Regions from separate parts of the Herpetosiphon sp. NSE202 genome, predicted to be linked through region 3. Evidence: riboswitches for the same ligand, from Rfam matches in the RefSeq annotation. Region 3 holds a riboswitch; each other region holds the start of a gene.
The links. Region 3 has a riboswitch for cobalamin ahead of ACFMKP_RS07030 (ribonucleoside-diphosphate reductase subunit alpha). Riboswitches for the same ligand answer to the same signal wherever they lie in the genome.
Positions count from the first base shown of each region.

Region 1: it holds a riboswitch for cobalamin, as region 3 does, so the genes downstream of both, ACFMKP_RS23890 (prenyltransferase/squalene oxidase repeat-containing protein) here and ACFMKP_RS07030 (ribonucleoside-diphosphate reductase subunit alpha) in region 3, are expected to answer to the same signal.
Region 2: it holds a riboswitch for cobalamin, as region 3 does, so the genes downstream of both, cobO (cob(I)yrinic acid a,c-diamide adenosyltransferase) here and ACFMKP_RS07030 (ribonucleoside-diphosphate reductase subunit alpha) in region 3, are expected to answer to the same signal.

Region 1 is NZ_JBHUPY010000027.1:20,491-25,560, reverse strand. Features, by position in the region: gene ACFMKP_RS23900 (energy-coupling factor transporter transmembrane component T) at 1-592, opposite strand, end outside; gene ACFMKP_RS23895 (hypothetical protein) at 589-1,509, opposite strand; gene ACFMKP_RS23890 (prenyltransferase/squalene oxidase repeat-containing protein) at 1,865-2,980, opposite strand; cobalamin riboswitch at 3,070-3,195, opposite strand; gene pdxS (pyridoxal 5'-phosphate synthase lyase subunit PdxS) at 3,370-4,251, shown strand; gene pdxT (pyridoxal 5'-phosphate synthase glutaminase subunit PdxT) at 4,347-4,919, shown strand.
Region 2 is NZ_JBHUPY010000001.1:919,933-925,002, reverse strand. Features, by position in the region: gene ACFMKP_RS03930 (SpoIIE family protein phosphatase) at 1-796, opposite strand, end outside; gene hemW (radical SAM family heme chaperone HemW) at 1,078-2,352, shown strand; cobalamin riboswitch at 2,774-2,917, shown strand; gene cobO (cob(I)yrinic acid a,c-diamide adenosyltransferase) at 3,052-4,083, shown strand; gene cobN (cobaltochelatase subunit CobN) at 4,083-5,070, shown strand, end outside.
Region 3 is NZ_JBHUPY010000005.1:228,962-234,031, reverse strand. Features, by position in the region: gene metE (5-methyltetrahydropteroyltriglutamate--homocysteine S-methyltransferase) at 1-599, opposite strand, end outside; gene ACFMKP_RS07035 (ribonucleotide-diphosphate reductase subunit beta) at 602-1,687, opposite strand; gene ACFMKP_RS07030 (ribonucleoside-diphosphate reductase subunit alpha) at 1,644-4,064, opposite strand; cobalamin riboswitch at 4,204-4,341, opposite strand.

The DNA of each region.
Region 1 (5,070 bases), on a different contig from region 3:
TCAACACCAAGCCCAGTTGAAAAAAGCCTTGCGGCGTGCGGCGCAACAGCCGATAGTGATTAACGCAGGCGTTGAAAGTACCAACCACCAGCAACAATGTCCACAAACGCAGCCCGCGCACAGCTCCGCTGGCCAATTGTTCGGCAGTAATCAGCCCGCCTAGTTGAATGCCACCAAGCAATTGCGGCAAGCGCCAACTTGGCAATTCAAACAACACAGTTTGGCCACGCAGCACGCTGGCAGTAATCACGCTAAACAGCAGATTAAAGCCAAACAACACGCCGCCAAGTTGCAGCATCACCCGCACAACCGCTTGAAATGGGCTATCCAAGGCACAATGTTGCCAAATAACCAAGGTTACTGCGCTAATCAACCCCAAATACAAGGGCTGATCGGTTTGGCTGATACAAGCTAAGGCTGCAATTAGCCAAGCAACCCATGCCAAGCTATGGCCGCCTTCCCATGGACGGGCGATGCGGCGTTGGCGTTGACTGGCTTGGCTCGACCATTCCTTGCTGGCAGTTGCTGGCTCGACTTGGTTGAGTGCTTCACGAGCACGGCCAGTTGCCGGTTGATAGACTTCACTGCTCATCGTTTGCTTTGGCGTTTCCAAATACCAGCGCTCGCCAAGGCCAACAAAATCACCCCAAAAATAAGATAGTTGGTGGTGTGTGAGCCGCTGCTGCTTGGCTCAGGGCTGGGTGTGCTAACCACGCTGTTGGTAGCGGTTGGCGCGCTAGTTGCAGTTGCTTGCTCGGTTGAGGCAACCGTTGGGCTAACAACATTGGTTGCGCTTGGCTCAGTTGCGGCGCTAGTTGGGCTGAGTGTGATCGTTGGACTGTCCGCAACCAGTGTTGGAGCCAATGGTACAGTTGCGGCGCTAGTTGGGCTGAGTGTGATTGTTGGACTGTCCGCAACCAGTGTTGGAGCGACTGTATTCGCGGGTGGAATGGCGGTTGGCTCGTTGGTAGCGATGGCCGGAATTTCTGTTGCTGGAATTGCGGTTGCGACTGGTGCTGCTTGGGCGGCGCAAACCTCGCCCCAACTAATCACTGGTGGCGTAGAGCCACGTTCGACGCTGCCACCACCCCAAGCCCAGCCTTCGACTGCGCCATCGCGCACTTTGTAGGAGCCAGCGCCGAGCTTGGAATATTGCCACACGCCATCGAGCAAATGGCTATAGGCCCAGTAGGTACAATCGCCGCCTTGGCATTTACAGGCACACGATTCATTGGGGTAATCGCAGCCCACGCTATCAATTGAGCAAACCATTGCACCCATTGAGGAGCCTTCGGCTACCACATTAAAACCTGCTGCCAGCAAGGCATCATAGCCGCTGATCGATTCTTGATCGAAGCCAACGCAGCGCGCATCGACCGCACCAGAGGCATATTGCACCACCACCGCAGCATGATATTGATGTCCATCACCTTGGGCGGCAATCGATTGAGCCAAATTGCCAAGCAACAGCATGGCCATGGCAACTATTACTACCAACAAACGACGCATGAGATCTGCTTCCTATTTCGTAATTGTTTGCGATCCTCTCACCCCAACCCTTCTCCCGTGGCGTGGGCGAGGGGCTTTAACGCGCTGGTTCTCCCTCAATTCCTTAGTAAAAAATAGTCGGCTCCCCCTCGCCCGCGTTCAGTTATGGAAATTTAAGATGTTCGCTCCCCCTCGCCCGCGTTAAGTGGAAGAGGAGGCTGGGGGGGCGGTATTAAGAACCCCTCACCCCAACCCCGTGGCGCAGGCGAGGGGCTTTAACGCGCTGGTTCTCCCCCAATTCCTTAGTAAAAAAATAGTCGACTTCCCCTCGCCCACTGAACGCGGGCGAGGGGGCTGGGGGGTGAGGGAACAAATCTTAGCCGATTCGGCGCAAGCCCAAACCAGCCACAATACAAACTAATCCCAAGCCAACCACAACTGGCCACAATGGCAAGGCTGGTGCGCCAGTATCAGGCAAGCTAATTGGGGTGTTTGGCTTCGGCGTAGCGGTTGCAACGGGCGTGCTTGGCATTGGGGTGCTTGGCACGGCGGTTGGTTGCGGTGCAGTTGCCAACACGCTCAATGGATAGGTCACAAAGAACAATGCTGGCGTAGCTTGGTAGGTTGCAAAAGCATTGTCATCGGGGGTTGCTGCATCGTAGCGGAACGCGCCACTGGCATTTTGCAAGCTCAACAAAGCACTCAATGGGTTGCCAGTGGCTGTGGCCCAAGGCGCAGCGGTTGGGTTGCCGCCCGTTGCAATAATCGCTTGAATTACCAAGGCGGTTGAGTTGGCATCGGTGGCGCTACCATAGCTCGAATTTTTCGAGTAGGGAAAGCCACCATCGCTATTTTGTTGGGTTTGCAAGTAGGCTACAGCTTTGCTGACGCTTTCGCTCTTGCCTTGACCAACTGCAACCAAGGCTTGGATGACCAAGGCCGTAGTGTTGGTATCGCCAGCACCGGCACTGGTATCGCCGCTGAACGACCATGAGCCGTCGGCGATTTGCACTGCTGCTACGGTGTTGAGCGCTTTGTTTTCAACTGGCGCACCAGCTGCGTTCAAGGCCAACAAAGCCAAGGCATGGGTGGTGACATCACCGCCATACATGCCGCTATCGGCTTTGTAGCTGCCAGTAACGGCGGCTACCAAATCGACTCCGCCAACTGAGCGGGGATTGTAGCCGAGCAACAATTCGGCCAACACAAACTTGGCGGCAAGCCCAGGCTTGGCGGCGATGGCGCTGGCGTTCTTTTCGACAAAGCTTTGAACGTTGGTGTCAACTTTCAAGCCGCTGGCCTTCAAGGCATAGACTGCATCGGCGGTTTCGCCCAAGCCAAAGCCAGGGAAACTACCATCGGCCTGCGCTTGGCTGACGATCCAAGCTGCTGCTTTTGCGCCTTCGGCTGGGGCTTGAGCCGCAGCAGGAAGTGCTACGAACACGGCCATTAATACCAATAACCAGCGATGGATAGCTGCTCGTCGGAGCATAGCAATCTCCTTAATCAAAAAAACCTTAGCCAAGTTGGCTAAGGAACAGATAACAACGCGTTGGTTGTGCTTGTGCCAACGCAAGCCAACCCAGAAATCAACTATTCAATGGGTATTCGGGCTTAGCCAAAGGCTTACCGTAGCGTGGACTGCACCGGATTTGCACCGGATTTCCCCCAAGTGTTTGCACAACATCTGAATAGCGATTTATGATTGATTGTGCTGATCGTACCATAGCCCAGTACACCCCGTCAAAATTGGCAATCATGGGCGATTGTCCCCCTTTGTCCCCCCGCAATGTTGATCGATTGTCATGAGGATGCATGGTACAATAGCGGCTGTCTGATTGACATGACAGCTAAAATTATCAATCCACCAGAGGAATTGCAATGGAAACTTCAACCTTTACTACCAAAGTCGGCTTGGCCCAAATGCTCAAGGGCGGCGTGATTATGGATGTGGTTACGCCTGACCAAGCTAAAATTGCTGAAGAAGCTGGCGCAGTTGCCGTGATGGCGCTCGAACGGGTTCCAGCCGATATTCGTAGGGATGGCGGCGTTTCGCGCATGAGCGATCCCGAAATGATCCAAGGCATTATTGAAGCAGTAACCATTCCGGTGATGGCAAAATCGCGGATTGGCCACTTTGTTGAAGCGCAAATCCTCGAAGCCATTGGGGTTGATTACATTGACGAGAGCGAAGTGCTCACGCCTGCTGATGAAGAAAATCATACCAACAAGCATAATTTTAAAGTGCCATTCGTCTGTGGCGCACGCAATTTAGGCGAAGCGCTGCGCCGCATCACCGAAGGCGCGGCCATGATTCGCACCAAGGGCGAAGCTGGCACGGGCAACGTGGTTGAAGCTGTGCGTCACGCTCGCACGATGTTTGCCGAAATTCGCCGTTTGCAAACCCTCGATCCTGATGAGTTGTTTGTAGCAGCCAAAAACTTGCAAGCTCCCTACGAATTGGTCAAGCAAATTGCTGAATTAGGCCGCTTGCCAGTTGTCAACTTTGCCGCTGGCGGCATTGCAACCCCAGCCGATGCAGCCTTGATGATGCAGTTGGGCGTTGATGGCGTGTTCGTCGGCTCAGGTATTTTCAAATCGGGCAACCCAGCCAAGCGCGCCAAAGCAATCGTGGAAGCCACTACCCACTTCCGCGATGCGAAGCTTTTAGCTGAAATTAGCCGCAACTTGGGCGAAGCTATGGTCGGCATCAATATCGATACGATTCCGGCCAACGAGTTGCTGGCCCAACGCGGTTGGTAATTACATAAAGTCAAAAGGCAGAAGGCAAAAGGCAAAGCAGCATTGATGCACGCCGATTGCCTTCTGTTTTTTTATATTCAAAAAGGAATACAGCGATGAAGATTGGAGTTTTGGCGCTGCAAGGCGCGTTTATTGAACATGAGAAGATTTTGCAAGGCTTGGGGGTTGAAACGGTGCAAGTGCGTTTGCCTGAACAATTGGCCCAAGTCGAGCGCTTGATTATTCCTGGTGGCGAGAGCACAACGATTGGCAAATTGTTGGTACGCTTCGATTTGCTAGAGCCAATTCAGCAACGAGCCGCCGAAGGCATGCCAATTTGGGGCACGTGCGCGGGCATGATTTTGCTGGCCAAGGAAATTGCCGAAGGTCGGGCTGAAGGCCAACCAGCGCTTGGCTTGATGGATATTACTGCGCGTCGCAATGCTTTTGGCCGCCAAGTTGATAGTTTCGAAACAAACTTGAACGTGCCAGCCCTCGGCGAAGAACCGTTTCACGCAGTTTTTATCCGCGCCCCGCAGATCGATAATGTTGGCGCTGAAGTCGAAACCCTCGCCAGCCTAGAGGATGGCCGCATCGTGGCGGCGCGTCAAGCCAAACTCTTAGCCACCGCGTTTCACCCCGAATTAACAGGCGATGCCCGTTTTCATGAATTGTTCTTGGGCTTGTAATTAGTTCCCTCACCCCCCAGCCCCCTCTCCCACGAAAACGCGGGCGAGGGGGAGCAGTGGTTTTACCAACGAATTACGCAAGAACCACAGCATGAAAGCCCCTCGCCCGCGCCACGGGAGAGGGGGATCCGACCATTTTTCGCCAAGGAAT
Region 2 (5,070 bases), on a different contig from region 3:
CACCAACCACCGCCTCGCCAGCGTAATTTTGATATTTGGCAACCCCATTTTGACGCGCCAGCGCTTGCTGAATGCCATATGAATCGACGACGATTGGCATGCCAGGTCGGCCAAAGCGTTTGCTTGAAACAAAGCGTTGCTTGCTATCGACCAAATAGGTTTCGCTGCTACGGCCTAAACCAACTCGTTGAACTAAAATATCATCAAGCCGCGATAAATTAACGTTCGCAGCCAAAATTGCATACACATTGTTATCACGGTCAAAGAGCGGGCTAGCAATCGTCATCGTGGGAATATCTGCATCGTTGGGGTAGATATTTTCGATATACAAGCCAAATTGAGCAACATTAGTATATTGAAGATCAGTAATAATCGTGCCTTCGTGGAGCGGATCGGTTGAGAAAATAACTCGTCCGACTTGATTGAGCACAAAAATTTCGTCGAATTTGGTCTGATTTTTCACGATCGAGCGCAGGTAGGTCGAAAGCGTATCGTAGGCGCTATTGGCTTCGGGGCTAACCAGTTTGGCGTTAGCAAGCATGCTCGCGTTGCTGCGGACCAAGGGCAAGCCCGCCAACAACTGCACCTCTTTGCGCTGATCATCGACCCAGCGCTCGATTTCTTGCTCTTTGAGCGAAGTTGCAATGCTCAGCCGTTCAATCACCGATTGCTCGATAACCCGGCGGCCAAGCCAATAGGCCGTCAAGCCTAAAAGGCTTACAGCGAGGGTGGCTACCAAACAAAACATTGCCACTAAGCGGGCAACTAAGCTACGTTTAATTAAGCGCCGCACCATAAACCTCGCGCACCAGAGCTAGCTTGCGCATCGGCCCCATTGTAGCAGTAAATAGAGTTTAGGGGTCAGGGGCTAGGGATAAGGATGAAGGATGAATTATGAGGGAGGAAAGAACGTGGGTAGTCAATAATTGTTCCGATAGTCAAAAGCCGATAGCCCATAGCCTTATCTTCGTGCGCTTCGCGCTCTTCGCGGTTTCAAGCTTCGTACTCTTCACCCCGATAGCCCATAGCCAAAAGCCTATAATGGCGCAAAGGCTCAAATCGCACTACAATACTGCCATGACAACACACGATTTAAAACATCTCTACATTCATATACCATTTTGCCAAACCCGCTGTGCCTATTGCGATTTCAACACCTTTGCCAATCGCGAAGATTTTATGCAGCGCTATGTTGATGCCTTGTGCTTGCACCTCGAACGCATGGCGAGCGGCGAAACGAGCGTTGACCCAACGTGGCCGAAAACAGCAACCCAAGCAATTCCGTGGGCTAAATATGAGCTACATGATCTCACGGGGCCGTTGCAGCAGGCCGATTTGCCAGCCACAGTCTTTTTGGGCGGCGGCACACCAACCGCACTGCCCTTGCCCTTGCTTGAACAACTGATGCAAAGTGTTGGCCGAATTATTCCGCTTGAGCAAGCAGAAGTGACCAGCGAGGCCAACCCTGGCACCGTGCTTGACCATGAGTATTTGCGGGCGATGCGTTCGATGGGCATCAATCGTTTGAGCATGGGTGTCCAAACCTTGCACGACCCAACCTTGCGCGTGCTGGGCCGGATTCATACTGCCAACGAGGCCTTTGCTTCGTATCAGGCAGCGCGTAAAGTCGGCTTTGAGAATATCAATCTTGATTTTATGTTTGGCTTGCCGGGCCAAGATATTGGCCAATGGCGTGCGATGCTCAAAGAAATTGTCAGCTGGGATACCGAACATTTTGCCCTCTATTCGTTGATTGTCGAGCCAAGCACGCCGCTAGCAGCCCAAGTGACCGCTGGCCGCGTGAGCATTCCCAACGATGATGCAACTGGCGAGATGTATGAGGCGGCGATGGAGATTTTGGGTGCAGCAGGCTATGGCCATTACGAGATTTCCAATTGGGCCAAAACCAAAAGCCCAAATTTCAATCCAAGCGAACGCTTGCCAGCCTATGCCTCACGGCATAACGTCGCCTATTGGCTCAACGCCGATTACTTGGGCGTTGGTGCTGGTGCGCATAGCCATTGGCGCGGCTGGCGCTGGGTTGATCAACGGGTGTTGGAGCCATTCGCTCAGCAGGTTGAACGCGGCCAAGCACCGTTGGTTGACGCCCAAGCATGCGCGCCAAACGACCGCGATTTTGAAACGATTATGATGGGTTTGCGGCTGAATTGCGGCTTAGGCTTTGCCCATTTTCAGCAACGCACTGGCCACGATTTGCTTGAACAATATCAACCTGTGATTGATAAACTGGTTGAGCAAGGCATGCTCGAACAAACCGCAAACGCGATTCGCTTTACGCCGCGCGGGCGCATGGTCGGCAATCAAGTCATCGAACGTTTTTTGGTCGATTGACGACGAGGGGGCAGTTGTCAGAGGTTAGGGATTAGTTATTTCTATCCACGAAGGACACGAAGATCACGAATGTTGGGTTCTGAGTTCTATAGGATTTGAATGCAATTCAGCCAGTCAGCAAATACAACTTCGCGTCCTTCGCGCTCTTCGCGGTTAACATTTTCATCCCTCATCCTTCATCCTTCATAATTTCGTGGCTCTGCGCCTCTGCGTTAAGCAATTGACCCACGAAGCACACGAAGATCACGAATGTTGGGTTCTGAGTTCTATAGGATTTGAATGCAATTCAGCCAGTCAGCGAATACAACTTCGCGTCCTTCGCGCTCTTCGCGGTTAACATTTTCATCCCTCATCCCTCATCCTTCATACTTTCTCCTGACTTTTGACTTTAACTCAGGGTTGCACGTATAATCGCGGCTGCAATTTACAACTTGTTTGTGGTGCGTTGCTGTCCCGGATGACACAAACGCGCAATGGGGGAAGCCAGTCCAAGTCTGGCGCTGTCCCGCAACGGTAGGAAGCTTTGCTTCAAGCCCGATAACCCGCCACAAACTCATCGACACTCCAACATTTCCCTCGCGGATCAGGGAAGGAGTTGCTAGGCCCTGCTGGGTTTAGTGCCTCTTTTCCTCTTTGGCATGAGCCGAAGAGGTTTTTCTTGGCTGTTTGCATGCTGGGGTGTCGCCCAACGGAGCCAGCATGAGCGATGCCCCACTGACGATGCGTGCCTATGGCCGCCATTTATTTATTTGCACTGGTGATCAATGCAACGGCGATGCTGATGGCGCGGCGTTGGCCCAACACGCCCTCGAACAACTTGGCGATCGGCGCAAATTGCGCAATCCCGAACGAGTTAAATGCTCGACCGTCAGCTGTTTGGGTGTCTGCCAGCGCGGCCCGATTGCGGTGGTCTATCCCGAAGGCATTTGGTATCAGCAGCTTGATGAGGAATTAGTTGAACAGATCGTTCAAGAGCATCTGATCAATGGCGAGCCAGTTGAAGCAGCGATTTTCCATCGGCTCTATCCAGCGGGGCAAGAGCCAGAATACGCTCCGGCAGTGCGTGGCGATCAGGCGTTTAATCCAATTGAATTGCATGCTGATGATGCAGTTGAGCAATTGGAACCAATTATTGCTGCTGGCACGCAACTGCATTCAACCGAGGAAAAACGCCGCTATCGCGAGCAAGTACGCAAATTGCGCAAAGGCAAAAAAGGCTTAGTAATCGTCAATACTGGCAATGGCAAGGGCAAAACCTCGGCAGCCTTGGGCGTGATGACTCGCGCGTGGGGTCGCGATCTCAAGGTGCGCGTGATTCAATTTCTCAAACACGAAAACGCCAAGTTTGGCGAATCGCGGGCAGCCGCCAAGATGGAAATTGAGTTTGGTGGCACTGGCGATGGCTTCACTTGGACATCGAAAGACCTTGATACGACCAAAGCCAAAGCCTTGCATGGCTGGGAACTGGCCAAAACTGCAATTAGCTCGAATCAGTATCAAATTGTGATTCTCGATGAATTTACCTATGTGTTGGCGTTTGGCTGGCTTGATGTCAACGAAGTTGTGGCTTGGTTGGCGGCCAACAAGCCCGAATTGCTGCATGTGATTATCACAGGCCGCGATGCCCCCGCCGCCCTGATTGAGCATGCCGACCTCGTGACCGAGATGCGCGAGATTAAACACCCGTTTCGACTTCAAGGCATTCGCGCCCAAATAGGAATTGATTTCTAATGACTGAACGTTTGCAACGCAATATGGTCGAGCGCATCGATGGGCGCATGGTCAACGCTGGCTATAAACGTGGTATGTTGTTTATTTGCGCTCATGGTTGCTGCTGTGGCATTACCGAGCGCGGCTTTGCGCCGGTTTGGCCGGAAATTCATCAGCACGAATGGGAAAGTCGCAAGCTGCGCAATCTTGTGCATCTGAATATGGGCGGCTGTTTGGGACCATGTCCGTTAGCCAACGTGGCCATGTTGATGTTCGATGGCCAGCCAATTTGGTTTCATTCGCTCAACCAACCAGAGTTGGTGGTAGCGCTCTACGACTACATCGAAGCCATGATTCAGGCCGATCAGGTGCTGCCTGCGCCAGCCAATCTCAAGCCGCATGTCTTCAATGGCTTTAAATGGGATGGTCAAACGCAAGCCGCCATCAGCCAAGCGCCAGCCTTTCCAGCCAGCCAGCCCAGCCTTGGCAATGGCATTGTGTTTTTGACCCAAGCTGATACCGATATTCTGCTGATTGAGCAGGCTCGTCGCCAATTGCCAAGCGATTTTACCAGCCTGCAAACCGCCAATGTGGGCGAGGCCGAAGATCAAACGGCACTCGATACATTGCTTGATCGCTTGTTGCCCCAAGCCGAAATTGTGGTTGTACGCTTAATTTCTGGGAGCCGTGGCTTTGAACATGGCATCGAGCGCTTGCAACAATGGACGCAGCAAACCAATGGCTTTGTGCTGTATTTGCCTGGCTTCGAGGCGCTTGATCCTGAATTGATGGCGCTTTCGAATGTTGGCGTGCCGCTGGCGCACCTAATTAGCACCTATTTTATGCAGGGCGGCTTGGACAATGTAGTCAATGCCTTAGCTTGCTTGAGCGACCACTTATTGCTGACAGGTTGGGGCTACGATGCGCCGCGAGAGTTACCACGCCATGGCATCTACACGCCAGCGCTCAATCGCTGCGAAGGCTGCACTGGCACGCAATGCCAAACCA
Region 3 (5,070 bases):
TCACACTGAATATAGGCCACATCGCAATCATTCAATTCGCGCACAATTTGGGCATAAATCGGTATTAAGTGTTGCAAATGCTTGCTTAATTCTGCCCCCGCCAAGCGAGCCAAACGCAAAAATGTCCAAGGCCCAAGCAAGACAGGCCGTGCTTTTGATCCAAGTGTATTCTGGGCAAAGCGCAATTGCTCTAACACCAAATTGGCTTGCAATTCCCAGCGTTCGGGAATTTCAGGCACTAAATAATGATAGTTAGTATCAAACCATTTGGTCATTTCGAGCGCTGGCACGCCGTCGCGGCCCCGCGCCATGGCAAAATAACCATTTAAATTATTGACATCGAGCTTACCAAAGCGCGCTGGCACAGCGCCCAACATCAGCGCTGTATCCAACACATGGTCATACAAGCTAAAATCGCCAACTGGCACCAGATCCAAGCGCTGGGCTTGGATTGCTAAACGATCCTGGCGCAATTCGTCGATTGCCGCCCGAAAGTCTGCTTCAGCAAGTTTGCCGCTCCAAAAGCGTTCCAAGGCCTGCTTGTATGGGCGGCCAACGCCAACCCGTGGATAGCCCACAACCGTCGTTTGAAAATTCATGCTTAATCCCATTCTAGGCTGGCCGCTGATTGATATTCAGTGACCCGCGTCTCAAAAAAGTTCTTCTCTTTGGTCAAATCAATCGTTTCACTCATCCACGGAAATGGATTGGGTGAGCCGTATTGCGTCGCCAGTCCAATCCGTTGTAGGCGGCGGTCGGCGATATATTGCACATAATCGCGGAACATTGCTGCATGCAGGCCCATTACACCACGTGGCAAGCATTCAGCAGCATATTGGGCTTCTAATTCAACTGCTTGGCAAATTAATTGCACAATCTCAGCTTGAAATTCAGCAGTCCAGATTGCTGGATTTTCAGCTTTGATGCCGTTAATTAAATCAACTCCAAAGTTCAGGTGAATTGTTTCATCACGCAGGATATATTGAATTTGTTCGCCAATGCCTGTTAATACATTGCGCCGATGCAACGAAAGCAACATTGCAAAACCGCTGTAAAAGAAAATACCTTCCATAATCACATAATAGCCAATCAGATTTTTGACAAAGGTTTGCATGCCTGCGAGGGTTTCAGTGTTAAATTGCGGGTCAAGCACTGCCGCAGTTAATTGCATCTCAAATTGATCTTTTTGGCTAATTACCGGAATTTCATGATACATATTGAAAATTTCACGCTCATTCAAGCCTAAACTTTCAACAATATGTAAAAATGCATGGGTATGAATCGCTTCTTCAAAAGCTTGGCGCAACAGATATTGGCGACATTCTGCGTTGGTAATATGGCGAAAGATTGCCAAAACAATATTATTGCCAACCAAACTTTCAGCCGTCGCAAAAAAACCTAAATTGCGCAGCACCATCAAGCGCTCATCTGCCGATAACGTATTCGAGCGCCAAATCCCAATATCACCAGTCATTGACACTTCGTTCGGCATCCAGTGGTTAGCACAACCATTGAGATAATGCTCCCAAGCCCAGCCATAGCGCAACGGCATTAATTGATTTACGTCAACTTGATTACAATTGATCAAGCGTTTATCGCTGGCATTGAAGCGCCCAAATTGTTCAGTCATTCGAAATTCCTCGCTACTCACAGGCTTCGCAACTAGGGTCGTCGATGGGGCAAACATTATCGGCTAGCACGCTGGCCGATTCGCTCACATTGCGCATCCAACGCGGCTGCACTCCAAAGCGATTAATATCCAAAGTCGATTTTTCAATTTGGGTTGCAGCCAGCGTGCGTAGGTAGTAGGTGGTTTTTAATCCCATGCGCCACGCCGTCAGATAGATTTCATTCAAGCGTTTGCCGCTGGTTTCGGCCACATACAAATTCAACGATTGGCCCATATCGATCCATTTTTGGCGACGAGCAGCGCAGGCAATCAGCCATTCTGGGGCAATTTCGAAGGCAGTCAAAAATTGGGCTTTGAGTTCAGCAGGAATCCGCTCAATTTGGCTAATCGCGCCATCGTAATATTTCAATTCGGCCAATAAATCTGCATCCCACAAGCCGCGAGCTTTGAGCGCAGCGACCAATGCCCGATTGACGGTCGTAAAATCGCCCGAAAGATTGCTTTTGACATACAAATGGCGATAGGTCGGCTCAATCGATTGGCTGGTGCCAACGATATTGGCAATCGTGGCGGTTGGAGCAATCGCCAACAAATTGCTATTGCGAATGCCATGCTCAGCCAAGGCTTGGCGCAGCGGTTGCCAATCGTAGTGGCTGCTATGGTCAAGCTCCGGTTTGGTGCTACGTTGGTCGGCCAAAAGCGCCAAACTATCAATTGGCAACATGCCGCGATCCCATTTCGAGCCATGAAAACTGGGGTATGCGCCGCGCTCACGAGCCAAATCAATTGAAGCAGCGACCGCAAAATAGGCAATCGCTTCCATCGAACGATCAGCAAATTCGACCGCTGCTTGACTGGCATAACTGATATTCAACCCATAAAGCGCATCTTGAAAACCCATCAAACCAAGCCCAATTGGCCGATGGCGGGCATTGGCTTGCGCTGCTTGCGGGCGGGGATAAAAATTAATATCGATCACGTTATCGAGCATGCGCACTGCTGTCGTAACCGTTGTGCGCAATGTTTCGAGGTCAAGCGCGCCATCGCGAATATGCGCCGCCAAATTGATCGAACCAAGGTTACAGACTGCAATTTCATCGGCTGAGGTGTTGAGCAAAATTTCAGTGCACAAATTGCTGCTATGAATCACGCCAACATGGTCTTGTGGTGAACGCAGATTGGCAGCATCCTTCCAGGTAATCCAAGGATGGCCGGTTTCAAACAAACGGGTCAAAATTTTGCGCCACAAACCGAGTGCTTCGACCTGGCGCGCCGAACGCAGCAAGCCTTGCGCCGCCAGCGCTTCGTATTCGGCGTAGCGTAGCGCGAATGCTTGGCCATACAAATCGTGCAAATCAGACACTTCATCAGGCGAGAACAACGTCCACGTGCCATTGCTCAACACCCGTTCCATCAACAAATCAGGAATCCACAAAGCCGTGTGCATATCGTGGGTGCGGCGGCGCTCATCGCCCGTTGGCTTGCGCAAATCAAGAAAATCGTCAATATCAGCGTGCCATGCTTCGAGGTAGGCACAGACCGCACCCTTGCGCTTGCCGCCCTGATTGACCGCAATCGCGGTATCGTTGACAATTTTGAGGAAGGGAATCACGCCTTGGCTCACGCCATTGGTGCCATGAATTGGCGTGCCGAGCGCCCGCACAGGAGTCCAATCATTGCCCAAGCCACCAGCCCACTTCGAAAGCATGGCGTTATCGCTGATCGCCCCAAAAATCGCCTCAAGATCATCGCCGACTGTCGAGAGATAGCACGATGACAACTGCGGATGAGTCGTTGCAGCGTTGAATAAAGTTGGGGTGGCCGAGGTAAAGTAAAATTGCGACAGCAGCTCGTAGAAACGCAGGGTTTGGGCTTCGCGATCAGCCTCATTCAAGGCCAAGCCCATTGCCACCCGCATCCAAAAGAATTGCGGCAACTCGCGGCGCAAACCAGCCCACTGAATAAAATAGCGATCATAGAGCGTTTGCAGGCCAGGATACGCCAATAAAGCATCGCGTTCGGGCACAATTGCCGCCGCTAAACGAGCCAAATCGAATTGAGCAAGTTTTGGATCAAGCAACCCTTGCTCAATTCCGGCCTGAATATACTGGATAAATGCCGTTGGATAGCGGGTAGCAACCACTGAACCTGGCAAATATTCGCCAAAAACCTCGCACTCGAGTTGGCTGGCCAAGAGCGCGGCGGCCACAAAACTATAATCAGGCTCCTGCTCAATCCAGCTGCGAGCGGTCAAAATACAGGCTTGGAGTTGTTCGCCAGCAGTCATCTTGGGATAAAAGCCCAAATTAGCGGCCTGCCAGAGCTGATTCGCATCGGTTGTTTGGGAATAAGCGCTGCAAGCCTCAGCAAGTAGTTGCAAAAGCCAAGCAGCCTGCTCGCTAGTCGCTCGTGGCTCAACCTCGATCACATTCATAGAGCATCCTTTATGAGCTAAATAAAAAAATGCCTGCTCCTTAGCGGAACAGGCATAAACCATTACCAAACCATAGGCAGCAGCCTATGGGCATCAATTGCAAGCGGCAATGATCACCCCCTTTGACGCGAAGGGACATCTCGATCATTTCGAACTGAGTGGGCATTCGGACTTAGCATTGAGCCATACCGTTGCGCGACAGTGCCGGAATCTCACCGGGCTTTCCCCAATTTGCAGCCAAGCTACGACAACTTGGCCTCAGACGAATAAAAAATTGTAGCCAGTACTGTAGCAGATGCCAGATCAACCGTCAATCAAGCCTAATTGCTTGATAGAACCAGCTGATTGCCTGATTCCAACGCGCTAAAGCTGGTTAATCGAGTTCAAAATCGAGTTGCAAAGTAGCCGATAATCAAACAAATTGCTGCTTAATTCCGCAAGTCCTAGTACTCAGGGTAGGCCATTAGCTAGCTAGCAGGGTAGCTCAGGGAGCCGAATACATTGAAATGACAGAATAAAACTGCGCCAAGACCATTCTCAAGGGTCGCTGAGGCGATTTGATTAACAACCGAGGACGCTTAATAGACGAGGGATAGTACAGGACTCCTAACCAATTACGATATTGGTGGGAAAAACCCCAAAAAAAGCTCTTGACAAGTGCAATTTGGTTTTGTACACTCTGAGTACGAATTAACCGCAATTGGCAATCGATGTTTATGTGAAGCAAATAGCATTACAACGTTGCAATAGCTAAATACATGGGGTGAGAGAATGTATTTGGTTAAAGCAGGCACATTCAGTAAGCGCAAAAACCACTAATTGAACAAACTCGTTTCTCGACGGATGCGAATTTCGCTCATTAGGCCAGTTTTTGTAACAACCTATCGCTTTGGTGGCAATAACAATCGATAAACCCCTATTTGGTCTTTTTATACAAAAGCGGTAATGTTGGGCTGGTGGTGTTAGAAGCAAGCACTTGCGGAACACAAACAACGTTTGGCAGCCA